DNA from 3 places in the Tumebacillus amylolyticus genome. Region 2 is predicted to be linked to each of the others. Evidence: predicted binding sites of a transcription regulator. Region 2 holds the regulator's gene; each other region holds the start of a gene.
What was found. The regulator LexA, encoded in region 2, represses DNA repair genes until DNA is damaged. The targets are predictions, from matches to a motif close to CGAACATATGTTCG.
Positions count from the first base shown of each region.

Region 1: a site for LexA is predicted at 2,663-2,676, ahead of uvrB (excinuclease ABC subunit UvrB). Genes of this name have one in related genera too.
Region 3: a site for LexA is predicted at 2,025-2,038, ahead of JJB07_RS17825 (YhjD family protein). Genes of this name have one in related genera too.

Region 1 is NZ_JAEQNB010000002.1:613,524-618,307, forward strand. Features, by position in the region: gene JJB07_RS09930 (thiazolylpeptide-type bacteriocin) at 1-157, opposite strand, end outside; gene uvrB (excinuclease ABC subunit UvrB) at 633-2,615, opposite strand; gene JJB07_RS09940 (flagellar motor protein MotB) at 2,724-3,539, opposite strand; gene JJB07_RS09945 (flagellar motor protein) at 3,523-4,317, opposite strand; gene JJB07_RS09950 (PDZ domain-containing protein) at 4,341-4,784, opposite strand, start outside.
Region 2 is NZ_JAEQNB010000006.1:189,147-193,930, reverse strand. Features, by position in the region: gene JJB07_RS18645 (glycosyl hydrolase family 18 protein) at 1-156, opposite strand, end outside; gene JJB07_RS18640 (LysM peptidoglycan-binding domain-containing protein) at 189-1,364, opposite strand; gene lexA (transcriptional repressor LexA) at 1,616-2,242, shown strand; gene nagA (N-acetylglucosamine-6-phosphate deacetylase) at 2,376-3,518, opposite strand; gene JJB07_RS18625 (serine hydrolase domain-containing protein) at 3,518-4,585, opposite strand; gene JJB07_RS18620 (carbohydrate ABC transporter permease) at 4,582-4,784, opposite strand, start outside.
Region 3 is NZ_JAEQNB010000006.1:29,121-33,904, reverse strand. Features, by position in the region: gene rimO (30S ribosomal protein S12 methylthiotransferase RimO) at 1-1,315, opposite strand, end outside; gene JJB07_RS17830 (YajQ family cyclic di-GMP-binding protein) at 1,448-1,939, opposite strand; gene JJB07_RS17825 (YhjD family protein) at 2,130-2,486, shown strand; gene JJB07_RS17820 (hypothetical protein) at 2,483-2,836, shown strand; gene JJB07_RS17815 (RodZ domain-containing protein) at 2,890-3,729, opposite strand; gene JJB07_RS17810 (DUF3388 domain-containing protein) at 3,767-4,540, opposite strand; gene JJB07_RS24065 (type 1 periplasmic-binding domain-containing protein) at 4,564-4,784, opposite strand, start outside.

The DNA.
Region 1 (4,784 bases), on a different contig from region 2:
TCGATTCTTCCAGAGCACAGCAGGAGGAGGAACCGCAGGTGGAGCAAGTGTTGGAAGAGGAGGAACCGGAGGATGCAGCCGTTTCCGGCAGAGCCATTGCATCATTCAGGTCCATGACTTCCAAACCGGTAACTTCCAAGCCTTTGAATTTTTCCATTGTTTTCACCTCCTTTCAAAGCCTGAAAATTCAATTATTTTTTCCAACAGGGGGAGCGTGCCTGTTTGCGTTACACGCTAGACAGGCATTTCGTTTCAGCCCCTTATTATCGCTTAATTTAATTTTTCTGATTTGTTTCCGTGGTTTCAATTTACCACGTTTACACCTCCGCTTCAACCACAATAATAAAGTTTTTCAGTTAAAATTACCACTTTACTCAAATACGAAAGTATACTCAATTTCACATTGTAGCCGTTCTACTTGATGCCCAATCCACGCGCAACCCGATCTGGTTCCGACCCCGTGCAAAACTCACTTCGGCGTAGGGCTGATCCGTCATTCCCCTCTATTTCCTCCCTCTTTTTCCGTGTATGCCTCCACGAGACGTTTTGAGAGCGATTTTTTTCTATTGTCGAACAAAAAAAACCGACCCAGTCGTTCAATGGGTCGGTCTTCCAACGTTTACGTTTCAGGTTTACGAGGCTTTCAATTCCAAAATGATGTCGCGCAACTCGGCGGCACGTTCGAACTGCAACGCTTTGGCGGCGTCCTTCATTTCTTGTTCCAGCTTCAGGATCAGTTGCTCGCGGTCTTTTTTGGACATCTTGTCGACGCCTTTTTCGATGATGAACGATTCCTTCTCGGCGGTGGCGACCGCTTCGATGACGTCGCGGACTTTTTTGTTGACGGTGGTCGGGGTGATGCCGTGCTTCTCGTTGAACTCCATCTGGATCTTGCGACGGCGTTCCGTTTCTCGGATCGCGATGTCCATCGACTTGGTCATTTTGTCCGCGTACATGATGACTTCGCCGCCTGCGTTACGCGCGGCGCGACCGATGGTCTGGATCAGCGAGCGCTCGGCACGCAGGAAGCCCTCTTTGTCGGCGTCGAGGATCGTGACCAGCGAGACTTCCGGCAAGTCCAAGCCTTCGCGCAGCAAGTTGATCCCGATCAGCACGTCGAATACACCCAGACGCAGGTCGCGCAAGATCATCATCCGCTCAATCGTCTTGATATCGGAGTGCAGATAGCGCACTTTGATCCCCAATTCCTTGAGGTAGTCGGTGAGGTCCTCGGCCATTTTTTTCGTGAGGGTGGTGACGAGGACGCGCTCGTCTTTGGCGATGCGCTTGTTGATCTCGCCGACCATGTCGTCGATCTGGCCTTTGATCGGGCGCACGTGGATCACCGGGTCGAGCAAGCCTGTCGGACGGATGATCTGCTCGACCACTTGGGTGCTGTGGTCCGCTTCGTAGGCGCTCGGTGTCGCCGATACGTAGATCGCTTGGTTGACTTTGTTCTCGAACTCCTCGAACTTCATCGGGCGGTTGTCTTTCGCCGACGGCAGACGGAAGCCGTGGTCGACCAGCATGTTTTTGCGCGCTTGGTCCCCGTTGAACATGCCGCCGATCTGCGGGATCGTGACATGCGACTCGTCGATGATCAGCAAGTAGTCTTCCGGGAAAAAGTCGAACAGCGTGTGCGGCGCACTGCCCGGCGGACGACCCTCCATGTGGCGCGAGTAGTTCTCGATGCCGGAGCAGAACCCGATCTCCAGCATCATCTCGATGTCGTAGTTCGTGCGCTGTTCCAACCGCTGGGCTTCCAGCAGCTTCCCGGCATCGCGCAACGCGGTCAGTTGGGCTTCCAACTCCTCGCGAATCTCTGCGACGGCGCGTTGCAAATTGTCACCGGACGTGACAAAGTGAGACGCCGGATAGATCGAGACGTGGTTGCGCGTGCCGAGAATTTCGCCGGTCACGGTATCCACTTCGGTGATGCGGTCGATCTCGTCGCCGAAAAATTCCACGCGCACGGCCTGCTCCGAGCGCGACACGGGGAAGATCTCCACCACGTCTCCGCGCACACGGAACGTCCCGCGTTGGAAGTTGATGTCGTTGCGCTCGTACTGCATGTCGACGAGCTTGCGCAGCACTTCGTCGCGCGGCTTCTCCATGCCCGGTCGCAAGGACAGGACGAATTTGCCGTACTCTTCCGGCGAACCCAAGCCGTAAATGGAAGAGACGGAAGCCACGACGATGACATCTCGGCGCTCCAACAGGGCCATCGTGGCGCTGTGGCGCAGTTTGTCGATCTCGTCGTTGATCTTCGCATCCTTCTCAATAAAAGTATCGGAAGACGGGATGTACGCTTCCGGTTGGTAGTAGTCGTAGTAGGAAACAAAATACTCCACAGCGTTGTCCGGGAAAAACTCCTTGAACTCTGCGTGCAATTGCGCCGCGAGAGTTTTGTTGTGCGCCATGATCAGGGTCGGTCTGTTCACTTGCGAGATGACGTTGGCCATCGTGAATGTCTTGCCCGTACCGGTCGCACCGAGCAAGGTCTGGTGTTTGCTCCCGGACTTCAGCCCTTCCACAAGTTGTGCAATGGCTTTCGGTTGGTCCCCGCGCGGTTCGTATTCGGATGCCAGTTTGAATTGAATGTTCTCACGTTCCATCGAAGAAGGCACCTCCATTTCTATCAAGTTCCATTATACACGAAAACCGAACGTACATACGTAAAAAAGGTGAGAGCCGGGCTCTCACCTTTTTCCGAAACTGCGATTCTATTGTTGGATCGGTTGCGTCGTGCCTTCCGGGTCGAGCGGCGAGATCGAGTTCATCTGGTACTTGCGCATGACGATCAAGTTCACTCGACGGTTTTGCGCACGGTGCTCGTCCGAATCGTTCGCCACGAGCGGAACGGTGTCCGCATAGCCGACAGCATGCAAGCGTTCATGTTGAACGCCCGTGCCTTCGAAGAAATGCAGGACGTTGATCGCACGTTGCGAAGACAACTCCCAGTTCGACGGGAAGCGTCCGGAGGTCATCGGCACGTTGTCGGTGTGACCTTCGACGGCGATCTCGTTGGGCAGAATGCTCAAGAATTGCGACATCCCGCCGAGCAGTTTCTGCGCTTCCGGCTTGAGTTCCGCACGACCGGAGTCGTACAGCGCCGCATCGGAGAGCGTAATCTGCACACCCTTGGCATTCTCCAGCACGTTGATCTGACCGGCGAGGCCGTTGTCGTTGACGAACTTCTCGATTTGCTTTTTGAGGTCGTCGAGCTTTTGCTGCTCCTGTTCTTGCTGAGCCGCCGCTTTGGGGTCTTTGGTCGGTTGTTGGTTCGGAGTGTTCGATTCCGGACGACGCGAGACCAGACCGGTTTGCCCCATGTTCTGCAACTGAATTTGGTTGCTCGCTTTGAGGGCTTTGTTCAGCGACACCGAGAGCGAATCGAACTTCGATTGGTCGATGGACGACATGGCGTACATGATGACGAAGAAGATCATGAGCAAGGTGATCAAGTCGGAATAGGTGATCAGCCAGCGTTCATGGTTCTCGTGCGCGCCGCCGTGATTTTTCTTACGCCGACTCGACATTGGCTTCCCCTACCTCTGCCTTAGGATCACGCAGTTTCGGCGCCAAGAACGCCTTGAGTTTCTGTCCGAGGATGTTCGGGTTCTCGCCCGCTTGGATCGACAGGATGCCTTCGATCATCAGCTCGCGGATCAGAACTTCCTGTTTGGTGCGGTTTTTCAACTTGGTGCCGATCGGCAGGTAGATGACGTTCGCCGAGGCCACGCCGTACAAAGTAGCGATAAATGCAGTTGCGATCTGCGGGCCGAGGGAGTTGACGTCCGACAGGTTGCCAAGTACGTGGACGAGACCCATTACGGTCCCGATAATCCCCATCGTCGGTGCGAAACCGCCCGCTTGATCGAACGGTTGCGCGCCTTTTTCGTGACGGGATTCGATGAACGACAATTCGGTTTCCAACATGCTGCGCACGAGGTCCGGGTCGACGCCGTCGACGACGAGGCGAATGCCGTTTTTGAAGAATTCGTCGTCATAGGTCTCGATCTTCTCCTCGAGCGCGAGAATCCCTTCGCGACGGGCGGTGGTCGCCAGCGACACCAGTTCGGTGATCGTGTCCATCGGGTCTTTCGGTTTGTAGGTGAAGGCGACCTTGATGATCTTCGGAAGTTCCTTCAACTGTTCCATTGGCGTGGCCAACATGACCGCGCCGAACGTCCCGCCGAATACGATGAGAGCTGCGGTCGGAGATAACAGAGCACCCAGTTCCCCGCCCTCACCCATGAAGCCGCCTAACAGGCCCCCAATGCCGAGAATTAAACCAAGCAGTGTGGTAATGTCCATGACGAATCCTCCACTTTCTCTAGTTACGATTGTTCGTGATAGGTCGCATGCGCTCGCTTGCGTCCGCCGCCGAGCTTCTCCCAAAGCCATGCCCAGGGAGAGGCGGTGCCGAGGCGGACGAATTGCCGCGCATTGTCATCCGGCACGAGGATGACCCCCAGCATGTGGTGGTCGCCCGTATAGATCGCCGTGTTCGCAAATCGAACTTCGCCTTCGGGCGTTAACAGTTCGAGTTTGGCATACGCGGGATTCTGATTGAGTGCAAAGTGCAAATCATAAGGTGTATTCACCGGTGTTCCGTTGACTTTGAGGATCGTCTCGCCCGGCAGGAGACCCATTTCCAACGCCGGGCTCTTCGGCAAGATCGAGAGAATCTTCAGACCTTGCAGAGGTTTCACGTAGATCGGATGCCCGCTCTGTTCTCCGCGCATCTCCCAGAGGATCAGCAGTTCGTGCGCGATCGGGCA
Region 2 (4,784 bases):
CAAGATTCGGCCGGGGGTCAGCACCGTGTCCAAGGACAGCTGATTCAGCCGGGCGATGGTCGCCGTCGTCGTTCGATAACGATTTGCGATAGATGACAGTGTGTCACCCTCCCGTACGATCACGTAGTGCAACTGCGTCGTGGATATGACCCCCACCTCCTCTTGATCTCCGTTCCACGTACGTGAATTTACTTTTGAATGGGAGACAACTTCGCGCGGATCGGACCCCATGACGCCGGGTCCTCCAATCCAAGTCGCCAGTGCAGGATACCGCCAAGGTGAAACCTGCGCACGAGGTCGAGCTTCAGCGACAGACTGCGAGCGTCCTCATACCAGACATGATGCAGTTCCCCACGCCCGTCTGTATAGTCGAAATGCGGCACGCGGTACGAGGGATGAAACTGAGCGGTCGCGTTGTGTTGACGGCGCAGACGTTGCACCGCTTCAAAAGACAGGGCCCGCGCGCCCGGACGATTGTCCGTCCAGTCATAGCCGTACGCCGCGATGCCTAACAAGATCTTGCGAGACGGGACACCCGTGTCGATCGCCAACCGCACCGTACGCTCCACCCAGGGAATCGATGCGACCGGGCCGGGTGTGCCTTGGTTGGCTTTGTGCTCGTCGTAGGTCATAATCCCGAGATAGTCGACGCTCGTCGCCAAACCCGGATAGTCGAAGTCCATCGAAAACGGCTGGTGATGCGCATCGCCCAACACACAGACGACGAGAAGTTTCCCCTGCTCATGCAGACGTGCCGCCAACTCGCGAACGAAGGACGTGTAATTCGCCGTATCCCCCGGTTTCAAACGTTCAAAGTCGAGGTTCACACCATCAAAACCATACTCTTCGACCGTGTGCAGGATGTTTCGGATCAAAATCGCCCGGTTGGCCGTGATGGCACTGTGCAAGACCTGCGTGCGCGACGCTCCGGGCCGCTTTTCGGTGTTGTGAAGGGACGCCAAGACCTTCACACCCCGCCCGTGTGCATCTCCGATCAACGTTCGGATCGTCGCCGGTGTCACGCGAGACTTGATTTGTCCGGCAGCGCCGAGGTTCAGATCAAACCAATACGGCGCAATCGCCGACAAGAGCCCGGCATGCTGATGAAACGAGTTCTGGCTGCCCGGTAAACTCACGCCCATCGGCCCTGCATGAAAGCCCAGCACAAACTGCTGACCGGCTTTCGGTTCTCGAGGGTCCCACGCTCTCGTCATGACTTTCACGACGTCGCCCTGCGCGAACCCTTGCATTCCGGGGTTGAGCCGGCGCAACTCCTCCGCCGTACATCCATAGCGCGCTGCAAGATCATCCAATGTCTCTCCTGCCTTGACGACGACAAAGGTGACCCGTGTTCCCTCCATCATCCGTACCCCCGTTCTTGGTGTTCTGTCGACACTATCCTATGCAGGCGATGGTCGATGTGAAAGCCGTCCAAGAACAAGAACATATGTTCTGTTTCTATCATAATGACGTCTATCTGTTCTTGTCAAGAAAAAACAAGAACTCATGTTTGTATCTAGTACCAGTGTGTGGTATAATTTCTGCTATAAACTAACATCGAACATATTTTCCCATTGATATACATCACGACTGGATATGAGGAGTTGTTCTGCCAATGCTGAAGCTGTCTAAGCGTCAACAGGAAATCATGGATTTCATCAAGAACGAAGTGCGGGCCAAGGGATATCCGCCGTCTGTCCGGGAGATCGGCGAAGCGGTCGGCTTGGCTTCGAGTTCTACTGTACACGGACATCTGGCTCGTCTGGAGCAGAAAGGCCTGATCCGCCGCGACCCCACCAAACCGCGCGCGATTGAAGTGCTCGATCTGGAAGCAGACACAGAGAGCGGCCGTTTCGAATACTCGACCGTCATGGCTCCGATCATCGGGAAAGTCACAGCGGGTCAGCCGATCACTGCGATTGAGAACGTTGAGGACTACTTCCCGCTGCCGACTTCGTTCGTCGGCGATTCGTCCGTGTTCCTGCTGAATGTCTCGGGAGATTCGATGATCGACGCCGGGATCTTCGACGGCGACCTCGTGATCGTCCGTCAACAGGCGACGGCAAACAACGGTGAAATCGTCGTCGCAATGACCGAAGACGATGAAGCGACCGTCAAACGCTTCTATAAGGAAGCCGATCACATCCGCCTCCAACCGGAGAACCCCTCGCTTCAACCGATGCGCTACAACAACGTCACCATCTTGGGCAAAGTCGTCGGCATCTTCCGCCACATCGACTAAGCACATCCTACGCCCGACTACCCTCTATACGTGAAAAAACGACCCTGTCGCCTTTGCCGACAGGGCCGTTCTTTTCCCGAGGTGCGTTCCTCTCCTCTACACCTCGTACAATCCCCTTTTCTGATGCTATTCTTTACGCCCGAAGTTCTCCTGCGATGTACGTCGCTCGAGCTTGCCGTGCCTCATCCAGCCACACAAAGTCCGCGTCGTATCCAACTGCGAGTGCCCCTTTGCGCCCTTGCAAACCAAGGACCGCCGCAGGCGTGGTGGAAGCCATCGCCACAGCTTTCTCCAGCGGAGCGTGCCCGAGTTCAACCATGTTGCGCACCGCACGATCGAGTGTCAACGTGCTGCCCGCCAATGTTCCGTCCACCAAGCGGGCTTCACCTCCGACCATGTACACATTCTGTCCGCCAAGGTCATATTCACCGTCCGCCATCCCGACGGCACGCATGCCGTCACTGACCAGCACGAGACGTTCTTGTCCTTTGACTTTGTAGAGAATGTTCATCACCGCCGGATGCACGTGTACCCCGTCCGCAATCAACTCTGTCGTCAAGTCATCATGGTACAGAGCGGCCCCGACCACGCCGGGCTCGCGATGATGCAAGCCGCGCATCGCATTGCAGCAGTGCGTCACATGTTGGAGTCCGTGTGCCATCGCACTTGTTACTTCATCGAACGTCGCATCGGAGTGTCCTACGGAGACCCGCACGCCTTGTTCGCTCAGGTACGCAATCACCTCAGCCGCCTCCGGATGTTCAGGCGCAAGAGTCACCAGTTTCAGCAACCCCTGCCCCGCTTCCACCAGCCGCTGTGCATCGCGCAACAACGGGCGAATGACATGCGATTCGTTTTGCGCGCCTTTGTAACGCAGGTTGATCCACGGCCCTTCCAAGTGAACCCCGAGCAAGGATGCCCCAACCGGTTCACGACGAGCAAATTCTGCACACGTGCGGAGCACGCTGAGGAGATGCTCCAAGTCCCCGGTCAAAGTCGTCGCGAGAAACCCGGTGACGCCATACGTCGCCAAGCCTCGCGAGATCGTCTCCAAAGCCTCCAAACTTCCATCCATCACGTCCGACCCATGCACCCCATGCACATGCAAGTCCAGATACCCCGGCACGAGAATCCCCGTCTCATACACGGCATCCGGCACGTCTCCGTCACGCAGCGGCCCGACATACGTGAATCGTCCGTCTTCGCAGACCAGCACTTGATCGTCGTGGAACTTCCCTTCGATCAGCGCTCGGCCTTGCAAGATGTGTTTCTTCATTAATAGTCCTCCTCAGAAAAAACGGCTGCATGCAGGTTCCGCCGCCAAACCGCGAGATCGGACGGAGTTGGATGCAAGCGATTGGTCAACGAGACAACCACCAGACCCGACACCGGATCTACCCAGACAGCCGTACCCGTAAACCCTGTATGACCGAAAACATGCGGCAAAAATGTCTCACCTGCCCAGACACCCATCTCCCAGCCAAGTCCTCTCGACAGCCCCAAACCTGCCGTGTGATTTGTCGTTGCCAACTGCACAAGCTCCGGCGTGAGGAACCCTCGCCCGCCTGCCGCCCACATTTGCGCGTAACGGGCCACGTCCGCCACCGTTGAGAACAACCCGGCGTGACCGCTGACTCCGCTCAGTCCATAGTGGCAATTGCCATCGTTCACCGCTCCGCAAATCGTCTGTGCCCGCCATGGGAACCGTTCGATCTCCGCGTCTGTCGCATAGTCTCGGCACATCGTCCGTTCGATGGCGTTCCCCACTTCAGTGGCAACGACATTTTTTCCCGCTGGATGATAGCCTGTGTCTACCATTCCCAGAACTCCAAACGCTTGTTCGCGAGCGATATCCTCGAGCGGTTTCTGCCAGATGTCCTCCAACACGAAGCCGAGCAAGATCATGCCGAGATCGGAGTAGAGGGCCCGAGTCCCTGGTTCGTACACCAAAGTCTCGGCCTCGATCCGCGTGCGATAGTCCGCTTTCCCCTGCCTCCATAAATAGAAGGGCTTCCATGCTGGAAGCCCCGAGGTGTGGGTGAGCAGATGATGTACAGATATTCCGTGCCCCGGCAACACCGGGCGGTCTACTTCCAACCGCCCCTCTTGCACGGAGCGCAACACGGCAGGAAGCGTCGCGATGACCTTGGTCAACGACGCGATGTCAAAAACGGCATCGACCGTCATCGGCCTCCGCCGTGGAGTGACCTCGGCATATCCGCGAGCCGCCTCCACGAGAACCTCGCAACCTTCTGAGGTTACGCGGCTGACATGTACGACGGCTCCTGCGAAGAGACTGTCTGCCAAGCCTTGCTCCACCACATCGAGAACGCGCGATCTCATTCCTTCACGCCGCCCAGTGTCAAGCCCTTGATGAAGTGACGTTGGAACGCGACGAACACGACGATCATCGGAACGGCCGCCACTGCCGCGCCGCTCATCAGCAGCTTGAAGATCGCCAGGTTCTGGTCTTGCAACGTCTTCAATCCGACCGGCAGCGTGTAGAGGTCCGCATCGTTGAGCACGATGATCGGCCAGAGGA
Region 3 (4,784 bases), 160 kb from region 2:
ACGCGTGCGTGACGCGAACTTTGATCATATCCCCGACTTTGGCGTCGGAATTTGCCACGAAGACGAGACCGTCGATGTCGCGGGCGTCAAATTGAGTACGGCCGACGCGGACGGAAGGGTCTTCCTCGTCAAACTTCTCAATCAACACGTCGAGCACTTCGCCGACATGGCGAGCTTGACGGCTTGCAGCCACTTCGCGCGCTACTTCCATCAAAATATTCGAGCGGCGCTCTTTGATTTCGTCCGGGACTTGAGCCGCAAATTCTGCAGACGGCGTCCCTTCCTCCGGCGAGTAGGTGAACACACCGATGTGATCAAATTCCAGTTCGCGAACAAAGTTGCAGAGGTTCTCAAAGTCTTCATCGGTCTCGCCCGGGAACCCGACGATAATCGACGTGCGCAGCGCAACATTCGGCACGCGCTCACGGATTTTTTTGACCAATTTGCGCACGCCCGCTTGGTGGCCCGGACGTTGCATCGACTTCAAGATGTGGTCTTCGGAATGTTGCAACGGCATGTCGATGTACTTCGCCACACGATCGTAAGAAGCGATGGCATCGATGACTTCATCGGTGAAGAAGCCCGGGTATGCGTAGTGCAGGCGAACCCAGTGCAGACCTTCGACATTGTTCAACGCTTCCAGCAGATCAGCCAGACGGCGTTGTTTGTAGATGTCGATGCCGTAGTCGGTGGTGTCTTGCGCGATCAAGATGATTTCCTTGACGCCTTGCGCAACCAGTTGTTCTGCTTCGGAGACGATCGATTCAATCGGGCGCGAACGCAATTTGCCGCGCATCGTCGGGATGATGCAGAACGTGCAAGCATGGTTGCAACCTTCCGCAATCTTGATGTACGCCGAAATGTTGCCCGACGTATGAACGCGCGGGGTGTTCTCGTCATAGAGGTAGATCGGGTTGCCCGCAGAGAAGAACTGCGGACGGGAACCGGTCAACGATTCCTCGATCAAATCGGTGATCTGAATGAAGTCTTGCGTGCCGACGATGCCGTCGATCTCCGGAATTTCCGTCATCAACTCGTCTTTGTAGCGCTGCGCCATGCAACCTGCTACGAGAACGGATTTGACGTTGGCGGTTTCTTTGAGGTTCGCCATTTGCAAGATCGTTTCAACCGACTCCGCCTTCGCATCGTCGATAAAACCACAGGTGTTGACGACCACGACGTCTGCGTCTTCTGCGTTTTCAACAATCGTGTAGTCCTGACCTTGGACAATCCCCATCATGACTTCAGAGTCTACGAGATTTTTTTCACAACCAAGAGTTACAAAGTGGATCTTTTGTACAGTTTTTTGCGTCACAGTGCTGTATCCTCCATCTATCGCCTACTGGCGCTGACCTATTAAGACATGCTGTCAATAGTATAAACCATGTAAGAATGGGTGTCAAAAAACAAACAGGGTCCCCCGTCGACGGGGCCCTGTTTGTGTTGCTCAGCGATAGTTGGTGAATTGCAGATCAATCGGCAAGTCGCTGTTTCGAACCAGTTGGATCACAGCTTGCAGATCGTCGCGGCTCTTGCCGGTGACGCGCACTTGATCGCCTTGAACGGACGCTTGGACTTTGAGTTTGGAGTCCTTGATGAGTTTGATGATCTTCTTGGCGTTGTCTTGGTCGAGGCCCTGCTTGAGTTTCGCCACTTGGCGCACGGTACCGCCCGACGCCGGTTCGATTTTCCCGAAGTCGAGCGACTTCAAGGAGATGCCGCGCTTGATCATCTTGGTTTCCAAGATGTCGATCACCGACTTCAATTTGAAGTCGTCGTCGCTTGCGATTGTGATGTCTTTCTCGCCCAGCTCAATGGAACTCTTGCTGTTTTTAAAATCAAAGCGGCCGATCATTTCCTTGACCGCTTGGTTCACCGCGTTGTCCATTTCTTGCATGTTGATCTCGCTGACGATATCAAAGGACGGGTCCTTCGCCATCGATATCTCCTCCTGTCTGTTGTTGCTTATGTATTGTCACTCATTATACCAGTGCCACGTGTTTCCTGCAAAATAGCTCTTTACACGAATACACGTTCGGGTTTAGAATACGAACAAATGTACTGGGGAACAATTGTTCTGAGAACGTTCGTTCCCACTTGCAAAGAGTCTGAATTTGGAGGGAAGCGGGATGGCGGAATCATTCCCATCACTTGGCGTCGTCAAGACCGTTCTGATCATGCACCTGTTGCGTCAGCAGATCGAGGCTGATCTAGCCCTGTTGGCGTCCGCTCCCCTGGGGTTGTCATCTTGTTTGATCGAACGACTGCAAAATTTGCACGGTCTGCTACTCACACGAATCGCCGAACACAAGCGTCTCTTGCGCCGCCACAGTGTTCGCGTCATTGAACAACAAAAAAACAGCGTGGACTTCACGATTGCCTATATGGAACGCGGCTATCGGGTCCAGCACTGTTTCTTACTTGCAACATTGCACGCCGAATCTGAAATTCTCTTCAAAACCCTTCTCGAAGGAGGCAGAGCATGAACGGCAAACGCGAACTTCGGCTCGCACGGGCCCTCTATCAATTGACAATGTACTTCGAATCGCTTCGCCAACCCTTAGACCTTGGAGAGTTGTACCGCCTGACGTATGGCGAACTGTGGCAAGATGCACCGGGAGCACTCTGGCTGGAGCATCTGGCACAGGATGATTATGTCGTCGTCGGGATGGAGGAGTTCCATACGTTGGAAACGATCTTCAAGACCATGGACAAGTCAGGTCTTGGCTTGCTTCTCGATACGATTGCGGAAGAGACCGCTTCTTTGGGAATTCATTGGGGAGTTCGGTACTTTGGCACCTTACGACGTCCCGATGACCCCAAATCGGATGCATGAAAAAAGGCCCCGGCCTCGAGACGAGCCCGAGGCCTGACCTTCGTGTGTTGCGCTTATTTTTTCTGAAACTCGTAGGTGTAGCCGCGCAATTGCGGTTCGAATGAGACGGGCAGGTCGTTCATCTTGAGCGTGATGAACTTCGACTTGCCGGTGAGGACGGCGATATCCTTCGTCGCGGTCCACGTACGGCTCTCCCCCACTTTGACGATGCCGGTCTCCACCACTTTGCCGTCAGCCGTCACCTGTATCCAACAATTGTCTTGCGCGGTCAGCACGAGAGACAAGTTGTCAGTATTGCCCACCGCATAGAGCGTGCGGTTGCTTTCCTTGGCAGACTGCGTTACGGTCGCCTGCGGTTTCGGTGGTTCGGGCTGCGGTTGAGGCGCCGGGGTCGGTGCGGGAGTCGGAGTCGGAGTGGCTTGCGTCGTGGGGGTAACGTCTTGCGCATTCGCCGTCGCTTGGGTTTGCGCTTGCCCGGTGTCTTTCGGGCTTTCGTTTTTCACGAGCAACACATACGCCGCCACCAACACGGCCAGCACGCCCACGCCTGCCACGATCTGCGGCAACAGACGCGAATTGCCAATCGACGACTTCGACACTTCGACCGTCGACGATTTCTTGGCCGCACGTCGCAAGGATTCGACGGGGGCTGTCTCGGACGACGTTTGAATGAGGTTATGACGCTCGAGAAGCTCCTGTCCGTTCATCCCCAAGTATTCGGCATAGCTCTTGATGAATCCGCGAGCATAGACGAGGCCCGGCAGGGCCGACAGGTCTCCCTGCTCAATCGCTTCCAGATAGCGGGTGCGAATTTTGGTGTCCTGTTGCACCTGTTCAAGCGTCAAGCCCTTCTGCTCACGCGCCTGTTTGATTTCTGTTCCGAGTTCCTGCACGTTGCACTACCTCCTTCGAGAGTCTCTGCTGTCGGTTTTAACTGATATCGAAGGATGAGAATCCGGTTTGAATCATCTGGTACGAGATCTCCTCGTCGGGGGTATTGCGCAATTCGATGATGCGGTCGAAGTGCTCCCAGCCAAACTCCGTCTCACGGACGAAGATATCCGGGTGTTCGATCACCTTCGGCGCTTCCAAGCGCATGATCTCCCGGACGAGAGAGCGATGCTGATCGTTGGCCCGATGCGTGGACACGATGCCATCCAACAGGAAGACCATGTTGTCAGCAAACATCTCGTCTTCGTCCAGACGTGTACGGATCGTCTGGCGCAACAGGGTCGACGAAACGAATGACCACCGCTTGTTCGCGTAGACAGACGCGGCGACAATCGACTCCGTTTTCCCCACGCGCGGCATCCCTCGGATTCCGATAACCTGATTGCCTTCCTTTTTTAGTAATTCCCCCAAAAAATCGACAAGAATTCCAAGTTGATCCCTCGTAAATTTATACGTCTTGGTATTCTCCGATGATTCGCGTTGGATGAACACACCATGACGCAGGGCCAATCGGTCCAACAACGTCGGTTGGCGCAACGCCGTCACCGTAATGTTCTCGACTTTGCGAAGCATAGAACGCAACGCGGAGATCTTCTGCCGGTCGTTTGTTGTCAAGAGGAAGCCGCGGTTGAATTCATCGACCCCGCTGACGGTGAGGATGTTGATCGAGAGCATCCCGAGCAACGATGCGATGTCACCGAGCAGACCTGGACGGTCTTTGTGAATGTGATATTCCAGATACCATTGTTCCAACGTAGACAACCCCTTTTCTCTCTCTACCAGGTCCCCGGTTTCAACGCACCAGAGGCGAGCTGGTCGTTGATCAACTCCAAGCGAGTGGCAAGCGATTTGTCGAGGAACAGCCCCGGTTGCGTCAATTGGTAGATCTGTTTGGCGGGTACTTCCACCGCTTGCCCCGCCGACCATTTCCCCTCTTGCAACAATTGGCTCTCCTCTTTGACCGCCTCCTGCAACAGAGAGGACGGTTGCGCCACAC